Linked DNA regions of Chelatococcus sp. YT9. The protein of the gene in region 2 interacts with the protein of the main gene of each other region in a pairwise test. Links are inferred from orthologs where the notes say so. Each region holds a gene or a part of one and is shown on either strand. Other genes may lie near its edges. The genes, in order: KIO76_RS06440 and KIO76_RS09655.

The links.
Region 1: the proteins of KIO76_RS09655 (region 2) and KIO76_RS06440 interact in binary tests that used the Escherichia coli proteins (3 or more experiments, as listed by UniProt). The link is inferred for Chelatococcus sp. YT9 from one-to-one orthologs.

Annotation. Positions count from the first base shown.
Region 1 is NZ_JAHBRW010000001.1:1,420,699-1,436,421, reverse strand. The notes cover bases 5,746-8,675. They hold KIO76_RS06440 (aspartate-semialdehyde dehydrogenase), read left to right. Parts: upstream 5,746-6,658; coding sequence 6,659-7,693; downstream 7,694-8,675. Other genes in these bases: purH (bifunctional phosphoribosylaminoimidazolecarboxamide formyltransferase/IMP cyclohydrolase), read right to left, coding at 8,509-8,675; KIO76_RS06435 (carbonic anhydrase), read right to left, coding at 7,784-8,449; KIO76_RS06445 (hypothetical protein), read right to left, coding at 5,746-6,167. In the rest of the region: KIO76_RS06470 (ABC transporter ATP-binding protein), read right to left, coding at 1-110; KIO76_RS06465 (ABC transporter ATP-binding protein), read right to left, coding at 107-973; KIO76_RS06460 (ABC transporter permease), read right to left, coding at 985-1,902; KIO76_RS06455 (ABC transporter permease), read right to left, coding at 1,952-3,037; KIO76_RS06450 (ABC transporter substrate-binding protein), read right to left, coding at 3,047-4,666; more of KIO76_RS06445, read right to left, coding at 5,178-5,745; more of purH, read right to left, coding at 8,676-10,101; KIO76_RS31555 (heparinase II/III family protein), read right to left, coding at 10,238-12,025; KIO76_RS06420 (transcription antitermination factor NusB), read right to left, coding at 12,140-13,459; zinc metalloprotease HtpX, read right to left, coding at 13,741-14,685; KIO76_RS06410 (DUF1674 domain-containing protein), read left to right, coding at 14,836-15,075; KIO76_RS06405 (TRAP transporter substrate-binding protein), read right to left, coding at 15,084-15,723.
Region 2 is NZ_JAHBRW010000001.1:2,135,277-2,138,145, forward strand. It holds KIO76_RS09655 (peptide deformylase), read right to left. Parts: upstream 1,762-2,869; coding sequence 1,240-1,761; downstream 1-1,239. Other genes in the region: KIO76_RS09645 (S-(hydroxymethyl)glutathione dehydrogenase/class III alcohol dehydrogenase), read left to right, coding at 1-110; fghA (S-formylglutathione hydrolase), read left to right, coding at 123-968; KIO76_RS09660 (DNA recombination protein RmuC), read left to right, coding at 1,917-2,869. UniProt on the Escherichia coli protein: Removes the formyl group from the N-terminal Met of newly synthesized proteins. Requires at least a dipeptide for an efficient rate of reaction. N-terminal L-methionine is a prerequisite for activity but the enzyme has broad specificity at other positions.

The DNA.
Region 1 (15,723 bases), 710 kb from region 2 along the record:
CCGACGAGCCCGAAGGACGAACCCGCCGGCACGCTGAAGGAAACACCATCGACTGCCGCGAAATCCTCGAAATAGACAGTGAGGTTGCTGATGGTGAGGGCGTCGGTCATTGCGCCCACTCCGGCCGCCTGTCGAGCACCGGCAGGGGGTGGCGGTCATCGCCGATCTTCGGCAGGCAGTTGATGAGCCCGCGGGTGTAGGGATGCGTGGCCTCACTGAGCCGATTGGCGGCGATCTCCTCGACGATCCGCCCGCGATACATCACGAGGACGCGGTCGCAGAAGGAGGAGACGAGCCGGAGATCGTGGGAAATGAAGATGAGCCCCATCCCGCGCTCGCTGACCAGCCGGTCGAGAATACCGAGAACCTGCAGCTGCACGGTGACATCGAGCGCGGAGGTCGGCTCATCGGCGATCAGAAGCTCCGGGTCGGCTATCAGCATCATGGCTATCATGGCGCGCTGGCCCATGCCGCCGGACACCTCATGCGGATAGAGCCCGAAAATGCGCTCGGGATCACGGATCTGCACCGCGGCTAGCATTTCCAACGCGCGGTCGCGCGCGACCGCGCGCGTCACATCGCTGTGGGCGCGCAGGGTCTCTGTGATCTGCTGGCCGATGGTCATGACGGGATTGAGCGAATATTTCGGGTCCTGCAGGATCATCGCGATACGCTCGCCGCGGAAGGCGCGCCGCTCGCGCGCTGAAAGCTCCATCAGGTCCGTTCCGGCGAAGGCGAGGCGTCTCGCGGTGATCTCGGCATGCGGCGGCGTCAGCCCCATGATGGCGCGACCCGTCTGGGATTTCCCTGAGCCGGATTCCCCAACGATGCCGAGTCTTTCCCGCCCCAGGGTGAAGGAGACCCCACGCACCGCCTCGACAGGACCATTGCGGCTTGGGAAGCTCACCCGCAGGTCCTCGACCTCGAGGAGCGGCTTGCTCAGTCGCGGATCCGCCGCATGGCCATCGCTCACAGGTCCGCCGCTCATTGGTCCGAGGCCTTGGGATCGAGCGCGTCGCGCAGGCCATCGCCGAGCAGGTTGAAGCCCAGGCTGACGATGAAGATTGCGGCGCCCGGCGCGGCGGCGACCCACCATTGATCGAGCACGAAACGCCGGCCGGAGGCGATCATCGCGCCCCATTCCGGCAGTGGCGGCTGAGCCCCGAGACCCAGGAAGCCGAGGCCCGCGGCCGTGAGGATGATGCCGGCCATGTCGAGGGTAACGCGGATGATCAAAGAGGACACGCACAGCGGCATGATGTGGCGGAGCACGATGCGCCAGGAGGATGCGCCCATCAGTTCAACGGCCGCGATGAATTCGCTGGAGCGGATGGTGAGCGTTTCGGCGCGAGCAATGCGGGCATATGGCGGCCATGAGGTGATGGCGATCGCGATGACCGCATTCTCGATTCCCGGGCCGAGCGCGGCAACGAACGCGAGCGCCAGAATGAGCTTCGGGAAGGCGAGGAAAATATCCGTGATGCGCATCAGGATGGCATCGACATAGCCGCCGGCATAGCCAGCGACGGTGCCGACGACAAGGCCGATGGGCGCGGCGATGATGGCGACCAGCACCACGACGAACAGCGTGATGCGCGAGCCGTAGACCACGCGCGAGAAGATGTCACGCGCCTGGTCGTCGGTCCCGAAGAGATGGGCGGCGCTTGGTGGCAACAGCCTTTCAGTGCGCAGGTCCCCCCCTTCCACCGGGGAATAGGGGGCGATCACGTCTGCGAAGATCGCGACCAGCACGAGGCCGAGCACGATCGCCAAGCCGACCATGGCCAATTTGTTGGCCGTGAAACGCTGCCAGCCGGCGAAGGCGCGGCCGAGGCGTGCTTGGCTGCGAGAGGCCGGCCGATCGCTGGTGAGCCATGCCCGCCAGTCCTGGGGCTGAGCCATATCCGTCATCGCATGTCTGTCATGATGAGATGTCGCTGCTCGCCGGCCTTCATCGCCGCTTCGTCCTTGGATCGAGGAAGCGATAGAGCAGGTCCGACAGGAGATTGAGCCCGATGAAGACCGAGCCGACCACGATGGTGCCGCCGAGCACCGCGTTCATGTCGGCATTCTGGAGCGAATTGGTGATGTAAAGTCCTAACCCTGGCCAGGCAAAGACGGATTCGGTCAGCACCGATCCTTCAAGCAGGCCGGCGTAGGACAGCACGATCACGGTCACGAGCGGTACGGCGGCGTTACGCAGGGCATGGCGCCAGATGACGCGCGCCTCGGAAATGCCCTTGGCACGGGCAGCGACGACATATTCCTGACTGAGCTCGTTCAGCATGAACGAGCGTGTCATGCGGCTGATATAGGCCAGCGAGAAATAGCCGAGCAGCGCCGAGGGCAGGATGAGATGGCCCGCGACGTTGCGGAACGCGTCCCATTCCCCTGCCATCGCCGTGTCGAGGAGCAGAATGCCGGTCACCGGCGTGATCGTGTATTCATAGATGATGTCGAAGCGGCCCGGTCCCTCCGTCCAGCCGAGGCGCGCATAGAAGACGAGCAGGGCCATCAGACCGAGCCAGAAGATCGGCACGGAATAGCCGACGAGCCCGATCACGCGCACGAGCTGGTCGGCAAGGCTTCCGCGCCTGACGGCCGCAAGCACGCCGAGCGGAATGCCGAAGACAGCGCCGATGAGTGTGCCGAGCGTCGCGAGCTCGAGCGTGGCCGGAAAGACGCGCCGGATATCGTCGATCACGCGGTTCGATGTCAGCACCGATGTGCCGAGGTCTCCTGTCAGCACGTTGCGGACGTAGATGACGAACTGCTCGATGAGCGGCTTGTTGAGACCGAGCTCCTCCCGGGTGCGTTCGACCACATGGGTGGGCGCGCGGTCACCCACGATGGCGAGCACGGGATCGACGGGAATGACCCGTCCGATGAAGAACGTGACCGCCAGTAGGCCGAGATAGGTCAGAACGACGATGACGAGGAAGCGCCCGACGCTGGATGCGGCCGCTAATGAACGGGATCTCGCGCGAGGCCGGGTGGGCTTGATGCCACCCGGCCGGGGCGTCTCAGTGACGACCATGACGCGCCGTCAGCTCTTGGAAGCCTTGAAGGTGTAGGTCGTGTCCGAGGTGGGTCCGAGCTTGAAATCCTTGACGTCCTTGCGCACGCCCGCCGTCTCGATCATCTGGAAGATGATGACATAGGGGCTCGTCGCGAGCACATCCTTCTGCATGTCCTTGTACAGCTGAGCGCGTTTTTCGGTGTCGCGTTCCAGGACGGCCGCATCGGCCTTCTTCGTCAATTCCGGAATATCCCAATCATTGCGCCAAGCCAGGGTCTTGGAGGAGGCGTTGTCGGAGTTGTCCGGATTGCGGGCAAAGGTATCGGCATTCGTATGTGGGTCCCAATAGTCCGCCCCCCATTGACCGATGTAGAGGTCATGATTGCGGGCACGATATTTGGTGAGCGTCTGTTTGCCGTCTCCGGGAATGATTTCCATCTTGATGCCGGCCTGGGCGAAGCTGCGCTGCACCGCTTCGGCTATGCCCGTCACCGGTTGGGTGTTGCGCACATCCATGGTGATAGTGAACCCGTCCTTCAGGCCTGCTTTGGCCAGAAGCTCCTTGGCCTTGGCGACATCGAGCTTATAGGGCTTCTCATCGGAGGCGCCGAGCAGGCCCTTCGGCAGGAAGGTCTGATGGATCTCGCCGATGCCCTTGATGAAGGTCTTGCCGATCGCGTCATAGTCGACGAGATACTTCATGGCCTCCCGGACCTCAGGCTTGGCCAGCGTGGGGTTCTTCTGGTTGAGGCTGAAGTAGTAGATCGTGCCCTTCGGCGTATTGGTGACACTCACATCGGCATTCTTGGCGACGGCGTCGAGATCCCCGGGCTCCAGATTGCGCGCGATGTCGACATCGCCTTTTTCCAGGAGCAGTCGCTGGGTGGCGCTCTCTTTCACGTGGCGGTAGATGACGCGCGGCAGCTTGGATTTTTCGCCGTAATAGTTGTCGTTGCGCTCCATGGCGAGGATTTCGTTGGCGCGCCAGTCGCGGATCTTCAGCGGGCCGGACCCGGCATAGTGTGTCTTCAACCAGCCATAGCCCAGGTCGCCGTCCTTGGCGTTGGCCTCGACGAGCTTCTTGTCGATGATCGCCGCAACATTGGCGGTGAGGCAATTCAGGACGAAGCTTGGCGCGTAGGGCTTGTCGGTCTCGAGGGTCACGGTCAGGTCATCGACCTTCTTGACCTTGCTATCGACGTTGTCCTTAGACCATCCAAGCTGGGTGAGGATGAAGGCCGGCGTCTTGTCGAGCTTGACGGCCCGTTGCAGCGAATAGACGACGTCGTCGGCCGTCAGCGGGTTGCCGGATGCAAATTTCAGGTTCGGCTTCAGCTTGAAAGTATAGAGCTTGCCGTCGTCCGAGACTGTCCAGGAATCGGCGATGTCGCCGTAAAGCTTGGACGGATCGTTGATATCGAAGCGCACAAGCCGATCATAGGTATTGCCCATGATCTCACCGGCGCTGATCTCGAACGATTCAGCCGGGTCGAGCGTGATGATGTCGTCGATTGCCCAAGCCAGCACAAGCGTATCTTTTGGGGTGGCGGCTGCGACAGGTGACACGCTGGCCAGCAATCCCGCCATGAGCCCCGCCATGGCACCGGCCATCGCGGCGCTCTTCCAGTTTTTGCGCATCATGATCATGATTATTTCCCCTCGCTTTGACGGTAGTCGCCTCGCTGCATTGAACATCAATGCCATATGCGCTCATTGTCAAAAACGATCCCGGACGATCTGTATTTGCGTTGCGCGGGAATACTTGCGCGTTCCGGCAAGATAGAGGTGACATCTGATGATATCATTCTGTCCTATCGAAAGTCCTCGGGCGTCTTGTCGAAAGATACGCAAATAGGGCATCCCTCAACGTTGGAGCGAGACGTTGATCAAATTTCCGTAATACTAAAGACTAACGAGCGTTCCCTTAGTATATCCGCTGCATGCATTGCTGCACGCAACTGTTCTGAGGCGATCGTAACCGTTGGTGTATCGTTGTCAAACGGTACGCGGAACGCGCCAGAAGGCGCCCGTGCCTCTTCACATGCCATGATGCAATTTCAGGCAACAGAGCCGCTTCGCTGTCGGTCTCCCGCGCAGGCGAGCAGCCGTCGCGTTTGCACGCTGCTGCGTGCGCATGTGGCACGGCCCGGCGGTCGGGTCAGGAGCGACGCTGCGGCAATTTCGCGGGCGCGGCCGGTTGGGCGGCGCAACCCGGGCGCCTCTTGGTCTCGGATGCAGCCAAGTGCTGGTTGAGCGCCGCGTCACTCGCCGCGAACCCCGTGCCGTCGATCAGACAGGCCAGCGTGTCGCCCTCGATCGGGTGATCGGCAGCCCCGCAGGCCCAGCCTGATATGCTCAAGCTGCTGTCGGCGCTGCGATTGCGGAACACGAGGCAGTCGCGGCGCAGCGTTCCATTGGTCAAGACGCCGTTGGCCATCTCCGTGGGGCCGAATTTCGTTGAGCGAACGGCCGGAACATCCGTTCGGATCACGCCGATGCCGGCTTCGGCCGCCTGGCGCGCGGCGTCGACGAAGAATGTTGGAGCGGCCTGCGCCTCCTCGCCCTGCCGGTAGAAGGACATGAAGACGTAAAGGCCCTCGGTGAAGCGCCCGAAAACCGTGATGTCCCGCTGCCCGCCAAGCCCGTGCTGCCAAGTTTCATAGGCAACGTCGACGGTCTTGAGCGCGGATGCCGGATTGACGACCGTGATTGCCGGTTTCGCCAGCCGAACCCATATGGGAAGCGCCTGCCCCAGAGCATCGACCGCCGGGGTCGGCTTTATCGTGTAGTCGAGCGGGGCGTTGCGCTCTTCCCGCACGTCGGGAGTGGCCGGCGGCTCGAGCAACTTGTGCGTAAGGAGCGCCCCGCCGGCCGCGGCCAGAAGCCCGAGCGCGACCAGCCCTGCACTGATGCGATTGCTTTTGGGCGCCGCGCGACGGACCTGGCGATCGGGTGTTGCCCTGATATGCACACGATGATGCGAGATACCCGCGTGATCAGGCTTGCCCGCGTGCTTCTTCGTGCTCTGGCGGTGCAGAGTCTTGTAGGGCGATCCTTTCGGCGCGGCGCGTTTGCCGGAGATGGCGTCAGCCAGCCGGGTGAATTCCGAATCCTCGTCCCAATTCGTATCGCCGTAACGAGAATTCATAGCGTGATCGAGATCCGTTGCTGTTGGTCCGGACGCGATAGCCGGGCGTGACCGCCCACTCATGCCACATCGACGCCACGACTTTGGACCCCCAACGTTGTTCACCCGTTATTGGTGCCCGCCTTTTTCCACGAAGGGTGAACAAAGGATTGCGGATATCCCGATACGGATTGAGCGCTCCGCCGGGTTCGAGCGCTAGTGGCATGTTGTGCAATCCACTCGTGATTTAGTGCGCTCCGTCGGCCGCTTTCGCATCTGCCCCCTTGACAGGAGCCTCCGTCTGATGTTGCTCACTCCCAGACTTGAGCCGGATTGCGACGGAACAGCCATGGTGGCGCTTCACACCACGACGAAACGGAAAACCGTCACGACGGTCGCGAAAGCGACCGGCTGAGCCTCCGCTCGTTCCCCGTTCTCTCTCCCGCGGGGCGAGAGGACGGTGCCGCAAGGCGCCATAGGTGACGGGGAGAGAAGCGCAACAGGAGATGATGATGGGGTTCAAGGTCGCCGTGGTCGGCGCCACGGGCAACGTAGGCCGTGAGATGATGGAGATCCTCGCCGATCGGGCCTTTCCCGCCGACGAGGTCGTTGCTCTCGCGTCACGTCGCAGCATCGGTCAGGAGGTCTCCTTCGGTGACAAGACACTGAAGGTGAAGGATCTCGAGACCTACGATTTCTCCGATATCGATATCTGCCTGATGTCGGCCGGTGGCGCCGTGTCGAAGGAATGGTCGCCGCGGATCGGCGCTCAGGGCGCGGTCGTCATCGACAATTCCTCGACGTGGCGCATGGACCCGGACGTGCCGCTGGTGGTGCCCGAGGTGAATGCCGAGGCGGTCGCCGGCTTCACGAAGAAGAACATCATCGCCAATCCCAACTGCTCGACCGCTCAGCTCGTCGTGGCACTCAAGCCCCTGCATGACCACGCGGTGATCAAGCGTGTCGTGGTGGCGACCTATCAGTCGGTCTCCGGCGCCGGTAAGGACGGCATGGACGAACTGTTCAACCAGACCCGTTCCATCTTCACCGCCGGCGAGCTCAAGACCACCAAGTTCACGAAGCGGATCGCCTTCAACCTGATCCCCCATATCGACGTGTTCATGGAGGACGGGTACACGAAGGAAGAGTGGAAGATGGTCGCGGAGACCAAGAAGATCCTCGACCCGAAGATCAAGCTGACCGCTACCGCGGTACGCGTGCCGGTTTTCATTTCCCATTCAGAAGCGGTCAATATCGAGTTCGAGAAGCCGATCACGGCCGATGAGGCCCGGGATATCCTGCGTTCGGCTCCTGGCTGTGTCGTGATCGACAAGCGCGAGGACGGCGGCTACATCACTCCTCATGAGGCTGCCGGCGAAGACGCGACCTACATCTCGCGCATTCGTGAGGATGGCACTGTCGAGAATGGCCTCGCCATGTGGGTCGTGTCGGACAATCTCCGCAAGGGTGCGGCGCTCAACGCGGTGCAGATCGCCGAGGCCCTGGTGAACCGTAAGCTGATCACGCCGAAGGCCAAGGCGGCGTAACCTCGCGCAACAGAGCGGTCATAGGAAAAGGCGCGGCTTCATGGCCGCGCTTTTGCTTTGTGGCGTGAGCTCGCGATAGGCGGCCGGGGATCACCGGCAGTCGAACAACGAGGCTCTGCCGGGGTGGTCCGGAAAAACGGCCTCAAAGACGCCAGTTGCGGGGTCCCGCACGAGAAGCTGTCCGCTCGCCACGCCGAAATAGGCGCCATGCAGCTGGAGCCGGCCCTGGTTCACCAGGATCTCGATGCAGGGGAAGGTCATGAGATTGGCGAGGCTCATCTCGATCGCGGCATGCTCGAGCTTTGTCAGATAGGAGCTGCGGTCCCCGGCGGGACTGCCGAGCTTCTCTGCGGCGGGCGCGATAAGGGCCATCCATTTGCCAATGAAATTACCCGGTGACAAGGGTTCGGCGTCATCAGCGAAGGCGCGGATGCCACCACAGCTCGCATGGCCGAGCACAACGATGTGCTTGACCTTGAGCGCCTGCACCGCGAATTCGAGCGCGGCGCTGGTCCCATGGAAGTCGCCTCCGGTCTCGTAAGGAGGTACCAGATTGGCCACATTGCGGGCGACGAAGAGCTCGCCGGGGCTGGCGTCGAAGATCACCTCGGGTGATACACGCGAATCGCAGCAGCCGATGACCATGACCTCCGGCTTCTGTCCCTTTTCCGCCAACTGCTTGTAGCGGCTGCGCTCGCTGGGAAAACGGCTATCGAGAAAAGCCCGATAGCCTGCCGTGAGTTGCTCCGGAAACATTGGGGTCTCCCTGTTACGCAAACCGTGTTGCCGGCCGACGCCGGCATCGGCCACCCGGGTCAGTGGCGAAAATGGCGATGGCGGGTGAACACCATTGCGAGTCCGGCTCCATCGGCGGCCTTGATCACCTCGTCGTCGCGCATCGAGCCTCCGGGCTGGATCACGGCCGTGGCCCCCGCCTCAGCCGCTGCCAGAAGCCCATCGGCAAAGGGGAAGAAGGCGTCGGACGCGACGACGGAACCTTCGGCCAATGAGCGCGGCAAGCCGGCGGTACGGGCTGCCTCGGCAGCTTTCCAGGCCGCGATGCGCGAGGAGTCGACGCGGCTCATCTGGCCTGCGCCGACACCGACGGTCGCGCCGCCTTTGGCATAAACGATGGCGTTCGACTTCACGTGCTTCGCGACTCGGAAGGCGAAGATCAGATCGGCGCGTTCGGCCTCCGTTGGCGCGCGCTTCGTCACGACCTCGAGCGGCATGTCGTCGATGACGGCGTTATCGCGCGCCTGGACAAGGAACCCCCCTCCCACGGTTTTGAAGCCGAGGCCCGGCGCGCGCGGATCCGGCAGGCCGCCGGTCAGGAGAAGCCTCAGGTTCTTCTTGGCGGCGACCAATGCAATCGCCTCCTCGCTCGCGTCGGGGGCGATGATGACTTCAGTGAAGATCTCGACAATCTTGCGGGCTGCGTCGGCATCCAAGGTCTGGTTGAGGGCGACGATGCCGCCGAAGGCGGAGACGGGGTCGCAGGCCAGCGCCTTCTCATAAGCCTCGAGCAGGGAAGATCCCTCGGCCACGCCGCAGGGATTGGCATGTTTCACGATGACGACGGCGGACGTGCGCGCGGGGTCGAATTCCGCGACGCATTCGAAGGCCGCATCGGTGTCGTTGATGTTGTTGTAGGAAAGCTGCTTGCCCTGGAGCTGGCGGGCAGTGGCGACGCCGGGCCTCGCTTCCGCCGTACGGTAGAACGCCCCCGGCTGATGGGGGTTTTCGCCGTAGCGCATGGGCTGGATCAGCGAACCGCCCAAGGCGCGGAAAGCCGGCGCTTCCTCGCCGATCTCACGGGCCAGCCAGTTGGAGATGGCAGCGTCATAGCTGGCGGTGCGGGCATAGGCCTTCTGGGCGAGACGGCGGCGCAACGGCAGGGTGGTGGACCCGTCGTGGGCGGCGAGCTCCTGCAGAACCGCCTCGTAGTCGGACGGTTCAACAACAACGGCGACATCCGTGTGGTTCTTGGCGGCGGCGCGGATCATGGCGGGGCCACCGATGTCGATGTTCTCGACGCAATCATCGAAGGAGCCGCCGCCCGCAAGCGTCGCCTCGAAGGGATAGAGGTTGACGACGAGCAGATCGATGGTCGCGATGCCGTGCGCAAGGAGCGCGGCCTGGTGGGAGGGATTTTCGCGGATTGCGAGAAGACCACCATGGACGGCAGGGTGAAGGGTCTTCACGCGGCCATCCATCATCTCGGGAAAACCGGTGACATCAGACACTTCCGTGACTGGCAGGCCTGCCTCGGCAATGGCCTTGTATGTGCCGCCGGTGGAAATTAGCGAGACGCCGTGTTCAATGAGGCTGCGGGCAAAATCGACGAGGCCGGTCTTGTCCGAAACCGAGAGAAGGGCACGTGTCAGGGGCTTTGGATGTTCAAGCATCGGCTTCCGTCGAGAATGTCGCTTCGCTCCACCTTAGATGTGGATGCGTCGCGATTAGCACGAAAGCGGCCTTCGGCAAAAGCTGCAGGATCGACGCGGGTTCGGCGCGCTGGTTCCCCTGAAAGGGGCGCTGCGGTCAGCTTTCGCTTTCCCCCTGCGGTCTGTGGCCGAGGTGCAGGAAGCGCCAACGCACCGATCGCGTCAAGCCGGCGTCAAGGGTCACGACGATTTGTGTCGTGCGCCTGATCCCATCCGAGGCGGCGAAAAACACGCTCTCTTCAAGGCTGAGTTCTCCCGCGTCCGCCTCGAAGCTCCAGCAATCCTGGTTCGGCAATACGAGGAAGATGCCTGGGCCATCGGCGATCCGCGAGGCGCGGACGGAGGGATGCAGATGGAACCGTAGCGTCGTGTCAGTCTCGCCGGGCCTCGCCGGCCCTTCCGAAATGAAGCTGTCCTCGCCTTCGAGCCTGTCGCCGTGTCCGCCCAGATCGAGCCGGCGCTCGTGGATCACTCCGAAGCGGCTGAGATAGCCATCGTGCGAGGCCTTGATGCTGATGCCGTCCGGGAGGGTCTCTCGCGTTGCTGGAACGTGGCGCGGTCCTGACAGCACAGGGGTGCCGATGAAGCGGCTGAGCCACCAGCCGACCGTGTTGCCGCTGGTAGCGCCTGCAAAATGGCAGGACGACACGTCGCCCATGGTGACGGTGGAGTGAGCCGCTGTGGAGCGCGCAGCGAATGCCGACGGGCCGGTGCCAGGGCGCGGTGCTCCGCAATTCACCACGAGACGGTACGCCCCGACTGACATTTCGAAGGACAGGCAGCCAGCGTGGGCCTCACGCGAGAATTCAGCGGGGGGCGGTGTGCCGACATCCATCAAGACGATCGCCTCTCCGGCTTCGAGACGTTCGTAGCCAGAGTGCGGTGCATGTTCCATCGCCTTGGCGCGCACGTCGTCATAGGCGAGGAGGGTCGCGATGAGGTCCGGCTTTGTGAGACCCATGCCGTTGAACAGGCCTAGCGATCCTTCGCCATGCCGGAACATGCGCAGTACGGGCATCATCCGATCAATGGCGCCGATGAGCGCCGGCGGCGGTTCAGCACCCCTCGCCGCGTACGTCTGGCTCAACGGCAGCAGATCGGTCAGGAGCTCCACCACGACGCGTGGATTGCGACTGATATGGCCGCCATCGGGCAGCACCTGGCGGTTCAACTCGTCGGTCAGCAGGCGGTTCGCCTGCCGTAGCACCCGGCTCGGGCCGTTCAGGCAGAGCCCGGCGTAGGCCAGCGCGACGGCTGCGATAAGCCTGTCGTTACCTCGCAATCCGCCGGCGACCGAAAGCTGGAGCTGAACGGCGGTCCGGCCGAGGGTGCGCGTGAACCGCCGGTAGAAGCCGCGGTCAGCGCCGTCGAGCACGAGTGGGGAGTGATCGAGGAGCGAGATGAGCCGGCGCGCGGCGACGCGTGGCTTGGTTGCGATGCCGTGGCGCGAGGTGGCGTGATTGAAGAAATCATCGACCAGGGCGCGCGCATTGGCGCGCGACAGCGCCGAATCCGCGGCCCGTAGATGTCGTAGCCAGCCAAAGCCATAAAGAGCCTCCGCCCAAGCGCGGCTCGGCGGCTCCTCGTTGAACGGGGATGATCCGCGCGTATTCACAACCCGGCCGGCGAGAGCGTAATAGCCGGAGTAAATGTCACCCGCGACGGTCGGATCCGCGGTCCGCAGGTCCTGGGGCACGATGAGAATGCGATCCGGCGCGAAACGATGCAGGGAAAAAACGCTGCGCCATGCGCTGACGGCACAATAGCGCAGGCGTCGCCAGCCCTCGCCAAGGGCGAGCCCGTAAAGACGCCAACGGTCGGTTCCTGGGGACGCGACCGTTTTTGTCTTCTGTACTTCAGCTCTCCTCACGGCAACTGCGTCCACTCATCCCGTCCCGTATCAACCGACCGGTCGATGCGCATGACCGCTCAGTGCTCCAGCACCGTTACCAATCGGCGAAGATAGCGGGCAGAAGTTAACGTTTCAGTTGCCCTCGTTTCAGGTGTCACTCCGCCGCAAACGGGCGGCGTAGAAGCCATCAAAGCCATCGACGACGGTTCCATCGGCCAATGTGACGCTTGCGCTGGGAAGGCTGCGGAAGTCGCCGTCACGCGTGATGAGATGATCGACACCGCCGACCTCGGCCGCTGCGATGGCCTCGCGACGGAATTCCGGATGCCGGGCGAGGAATGCACTGGTCTGTGCTTCACCTTCCTCGGGCTCAAGGGAGCAGGTGCAATAGACGAGCACGCCTCTGGGTTTGACCAGGCTGGCCGCATGGTCCAGCAACTGCTGCTGGATCAAAGCCAGCGCCGCAATATCCTCCGGGCGCTTTGTCCAGGCCACATCAGGATGGCGGCGAATAGTGCCGGTCGCGCTGCACGGCGCGTCGAGCAGGACGGCATCGGCGGGCGGGTGCTGAAAGGTGCCCGCGTCCGCCCTCCGACAGGCCGCAGTGAGCCTGAGCCGCTTCATGTTCTCCTTGAGGCGCTCCAGCCTCGCTTCAGCTCTGTCCACGGCGGTGACGTCGGCGCCGGCGGCTGCGAGCTGAGCCGTCTTGCCGCCCGGCGCGGCGCAGAGATCGAGCACTGTCTCGCCAGGCCGGACGCGAAGGAGCCGAGCCGGAACGGCGGCCGCGGCATCCTGCACCCACCAGGCGCCCTCGGCATAGCCGGGCAGTTCCGCCACAGGCGTTCGCGTCGTCAGGCGGATCGATCCGGTTGGAAGGAGGAGGCCGCCGAGCTGTTCCGCCCAATGCGGCGCGTCGGCTTTCACGGTGATGTCGATCGAGGGCTCTCGCCCGTGCGCAGCCGCGATCTGCCGTGCTGTCGCCTCGCCGTACGCGTCGCTCCAGCGGGAGCGCAGCCACGTCGGCGTATCGACATCGAAAGGATCTGTCGCGGCCAGGATCGCCTCACGGTCGGCTGCGATACGGCGCAGCACGGCGTTGACCAGCTTGGCATAGGGAAAAGCGCGCTTGTCGCCGCGGGCAAGGTCCACCGCTGTGGTCACAGCCGCGTGATCCGGTACGTCGAGCAGCAGCAACTGGGCCGCCCCGACGAGCAGGATGGCCTCAAGCGCGCCGGAGTTGCGCGGCAGGCCCTTCTGCAGACGGTCGCCTATCGCCTTGCGCAGGGTGCCGAGACGGCGAAGGGCGGCGGTCGTAATGGCGCGCGCCAAAGCCCTGTCGCGCAGATCGAGCTCGACGCCAGCGGGCCTGCTATCCCGTGAAGCGGCACGGCGTGCTGCGGTGCCGTCAAACAGATCTTCCAAGCCCTCGCTATGGCCCAGGATGCGAGTCAACGCCGCCGCGGCCATGCGACGCGCGGCGAGTCCAGGCGGATCATCCCGCCGTGATCGGCCGCGGTGTGCCGGAACCGAGGGTTTCAACTGGGCCGATCCCCTGTGGCAGGACCTGTCATGGGCTTAAACTCTGAAGAACTTCGGGCGACAGGCTGGCGCGACAATCCGGATCGAGGAAGCGGCGGGCGCGCCAGGCCATGCCATCAGCACGCCTTTTCCGCGAAGCGATGGCATTTGTCGACATTTAATCACGCGGGATCGCGATGGTTGCCCTGCGCGCACGCCTTCGCGCCGGCTTAACCCCAGGGGCCGCTGCGCGGGCGTGATCTGCTCCCCCAGGGGCCCGCGGCGCGCTGGGCGCCTCCGAGGAAGGAGGATGAGCGCGGCGGTGTCACGCCCATGCTGTGGGCAAGCTGCTTAAGTGCGGCGATCCGGTTTTCCGTGGCCGGATGAGTGGAGAACAGATTATCCATCGCGCGCCCGGACAGAGGATTGATGATGAACATCGGCGCGGTGGCCGGATGGCTCTCGGCGTCCTCGTTCGGGATATGGGCAACACCCTGGGAAATCTTGGCGAGAGCGGTGGAGAGCCACAAGGGATTGCCGCAGAATTCCGCCCCCATCCGATCGGCCTCATATTCGCGCGAGCGACTGACTGCCATCTGGATGATCATCGCCGCAATCGGCGCCAGCACGACGAGCAGAATGGTGCCAATCGTGCCTAGCCCGTTGTTGTTGCGGTTTCCGCCACCGAAGAACAGGCCGAACTGGGCGATCGAGGAGATCGCGCCGGCAATGGTGGCCGAGATCGTCATCGTCAACGTGTCGTGGTTCTTGATATGGGCGAGCTCATGGGCCATGACGCCGGCCAGTTCCTCGCGGCTCAGAATGCGCATGAGGCCCGTTGTCGCGGCCACGGCGGCATTCTCGGGGTTGCGGCCGGTCGCGAAGGCGTTGGGCTGGGGGTTGTCGATGATATAGACGCGCGGCATTGGCAGTCCGGCGCGCTCAGCGAGCTGGCGGACCATGCCGACGTATTCCGGCGCGGCGCGCTCGTCGACTTCCTGGGCGTTGTAAGCCGCCAGGGCGAGGCGATCCGAATTCCAATAGCTGAACAGATTCATGCCCGCCGCGAGCGCCAGGGCGATGAGAAGGCCAGCCGCGCCGCCGATGAGATAACCGACCACGCCGAACAGCGCCGTCAGTGCCGCAAGCAGCATACCGGTCTTCACGTAGTTCATCCGCACCCTCCACCGATCCCCAGTCAGCTCCGTCGAGCCTGGGTTCTACCTGCCATAAGGATATGGCATCCTTGGGATCGTGCTCTATATGTGGAGGAGGATAGCCCCTGCGTTCAAGAGCATGGAACGTCCATAAGTGGAGCAATTTCTGTGACTAGCCCCGACAAGCTGCCCTCCGGCATAGCCGGCGCCGGGTCGGTGGCGGAGACGCCGCGCAAGCCGCTTACTCCCGCCGCCCAACGCGCGCTGGCCGAAGCCGCCGAACGTCGCGCGGCGATCGACGCCCGTACCGCTGCGTTGACGGCCAACCGCGAAATCAACGGGCGCAACGGGCCGGAGCCCGTGCGCTATGATGACTGGGAAGTCAAAGGCATCGCCAGCGACTTCTGATCAGAGGGTCACACCTTGGTGCGATTGCGGATCATCAGGGTGTCAAACGCGTATTCGTTGACCTGCCACCAGAGATAATTCTCCGTGCGGAATGCGATCATCGATTCCAGCGCCTTCTTGAACAAGGGGTTCTTGGCGGCCATTTCGCCGTAGAGTTCATGAGCCGCATTCCACGCGGAATCGAGCACCGCATTCGGGAAGAAACGCAGCTCCGTGCCGGTTCCGATGAGGCGCTTCAGGGCTGGGCCATTGAAGGCGTCGTATTTCGCCAGCATCCAGTTGGTTGAGGCATCGGCCGCCTGGCGCATGATCGCCTGGTAGTGCTTGGGCAGCGCGTCCCACTTCTCCTTGTTGACGACCATGTGGAGCATGGCGCCGCCCTCCCAGAAGCCGGGCGCATAGTAGTATTTGGCCACCTTGGCGAAGCCGAGCTTCTCATCATCGTATGGGCTGACGAATTCGGCGGCGTCGATCGTGCCGCGTTCGAGCGCCGGATAGATGTCGCCGCCGGCGATCTGCTGGGGCACCACGCCGAGCCGCGCGAGCACGTCGCCACCCAGGCCTCCGATGCGGAATTTGAGTCCTTTCCAGTCGTCCGGCGTGTTGATCTCCTTACGGAACCAACCGCCCATTTGGGTTCCGGATTGG
Region 2 (2,869 bases):
AGATCAACATCGACGACCTGATCACCCACACCATGCCGCTCGATGAAATCAACACGGCCTTCGACCTGATGCATGAGGGCAAGTCCATCCGCTCCGTCGTCGTGTACTGACGGGAATTCGCGATGACGCTCGAACTCGTCTCCAGCGCGCGCTCCTTCGGGGGCGAGCAGCGCGTCTACAAGCATCGCTCCACCGAGACCGGCACGGACATGCGCTTTTCCGCCTTCGTGCCGCCGCAGGCGGCCGCGGGCAAGGTGCCGGTGGTGTGGTTCCTCTCGGGCCTCACCTGCACGGAGGAGAACTTCACCGTGAAGGCCGGCGCCCAGCGCGTGGCTGCGGAACTCGGGCTCATGGTGATCGCGCCCGACACCAGCCCGCGCGGCGAAGGCGTGCCGGATGATCCCGACGGCGCCTATGACTTCGGCCTCGGCGCGGGCTTCTATGTCGATGCCACCGTTGCGCCATATGCGCGCAACTACCGCATGGCGAGCTACATCGGCCGGGAACTGCCGGAGCTCGTCGGCGCGGAGCTGCCGGTCGATGGGACGCGGCAGGGCATCACTGGCCATTCCATGGGCGGGCACGGCGCCTTGACGCTCGCCCTGAAAAACCCAGGCCGGTTCAAGGCCGTCTCGGCCTTCGCGCCGATCGTCTCGCCGATGAACTGCCCGTGGGGCGAGAAGGCCTTGGGCGGCTATCTCGGCCCGGACAAGGCCGCGTGGCGCGCCTATGACGCTTGCGCCTTGATCGAGGACGGCGCCCGCGTCGCGGATCTCCTGGTCGATCAGGGTACCGCGGACGGGTTCCTTGCGAATCAGCTCAAGCCGGAGCTTCTTGAGGCGGCCTGCGCGAAGGCGGGCATTGCGCTGACGCTGCGCCGGCAGGAGGGCTACGACCACTCCTATTTCTTCATCGCGACCTTCATCGCGGATCACCTGAAGTGGCATGCGGAGCGGCTCAGGGCGTGAGGGTACAATGCGGCGTGGCAGTGCGCCGCCTCACCCGTCGGGATGGCCGGGACAAGCTCGGCCATGACAACGGTCCCTGACAAAGAGGCCAAGACAAACACAGGGGGGAAGCGTTCTCCGAAGGGGTGTCATCCCCGGCGCGCGCAGCGCCGGGAAGGGGATCCAGCACCACGGATGGCGTATTGTAGGGTCCCGACGTGTTCATGGATTCGGGGCTCAAGCCTCCGGCTTGCTCCGGAATGACCACGGCGGCGCCAACCGCCGGGTGGCCTTAACCCACGGCTTCGCGCTTCGCAGCCTTGGTGAATTTCTTCATCACCCGGTCGCGCTTCAGCTTAGACAGGTAGTCGATGAAGAGAACCCCGTCGAGATGGTCGATCTCGTGTTGCAGGCAGGTCGCGAGTATGCCCTCGGCCTCGATCTCCTGGGTCTTGCCGTCGAGGTCCATATAGCGCACGCGGATTTTTGCCGGGCGCTCCACTTCCTCGTAATAGTCGGGAATCGAAAGGCAGCCTTCCTCGTGAATGCTGAACTCTTCGTCGGATTCCCACGTGATCTCGGGATTGATCACCACCATCGGCGCGCGCGGCTCATCCTTTCCGGCAACGTCGATGACGAGCAGACGCTTCATGACCCCGATCTGCACGGCTGCCAGACCGATTCCTGGCGCGTCGTACATCGTTTCCAGCATGTCGGCGGCAAGCGTGCGGATCTCGTCGGTGATCTCCGTCACAGGCTCGGATGCGGTCTTGAGCCGCTGGTCTGGGATAAGGACGATAGGTTTTATAGCCATGGCGCAGACTTGCAGGGCCTTTTACAGGAAGCTGTGGGACGATGCTGTCGAGGCCTGAAAACGACAGTGTAACAGCCACATAATCACTTGCGCCGCAAGGGTCAATGTGTTCTTCTTTTGTTCGCATTGATGGTGAGGCGAGTCTCAGTTCTCCGATGAATCAGACCCTGTTGAACCTGGCAGGATATCCGCTCACCGCAGGCGAAATCATTGTCGGCGCGGCGGGCGCAGCGGTGGTTATTCTGCTTTTGCTCGCTGTTTTCATCGCGCGCACCAATCGTGAGCGCCGGATCGAAGCCGCTGAGGCGGCCGAGCGGGCGCGGGAGATGGACGACAAGGTCGCTGAGCTCAATCGCATCCAGGCGGAGATGACGGGCCGGCTGCAGACGATCGCCGAGATCTTCGGGTCGCGCCAGCAGGATTTTGCCCGCTTCGTTGCCGAACGGCTGGACGGCCTCCAGCATCGCGTTGGGCAGGGGCTCGAGGTTTCGTCGCGAACGACAGGTGAGCATATCGCACGCCTTAACGAGCGTCTCGCAGTGATCGACGCGGCCCAGAAGAACCTCACCAACCTGACCGGCGAAGTAGTCGGTCTCAAGGATATCCTAGCCAACAAGCAGGCACGTGGTGCCTATGGTCAGGGGCGCATGGAGACGATCGTCCGCGATGGTCTCCCGGCCGGGCACTATGCCTTTCAGGCGACGTTGCGCAACGGCCGCAGGCCGGACTGCCTGATCCGCCTGCCGGGTGATCATCCCCTCGTCATCGATGCCAAGTTTCCGCTGGAGAGCTTTCTCGCGTTTCGTGGGGCCACCAGCGACGAGATGCGCCGCACGGCGGCGGCGCGGGTCAAGACTGACGTGGCGACCCATGTGAAGGATATTGCCGAGAAATATCTCGTGCCTGGCGAGACGCAGGATCTGGCGCTGCTGTTCGTGCCGTCGGAGGCGATCTATGCAGACCTGCAGGAGCATTTCGAGGATGTCGTGGCGCGCGCCCATCGCGCCCGGGTGATCATCGTTTCGCCGTCGCTGCTGGCGCTCGCCATTCAGGTGATGCAGTCTCTCGTGCGGGATGCGCGCATGCGCGAGGAAGCCGAGACCATCCA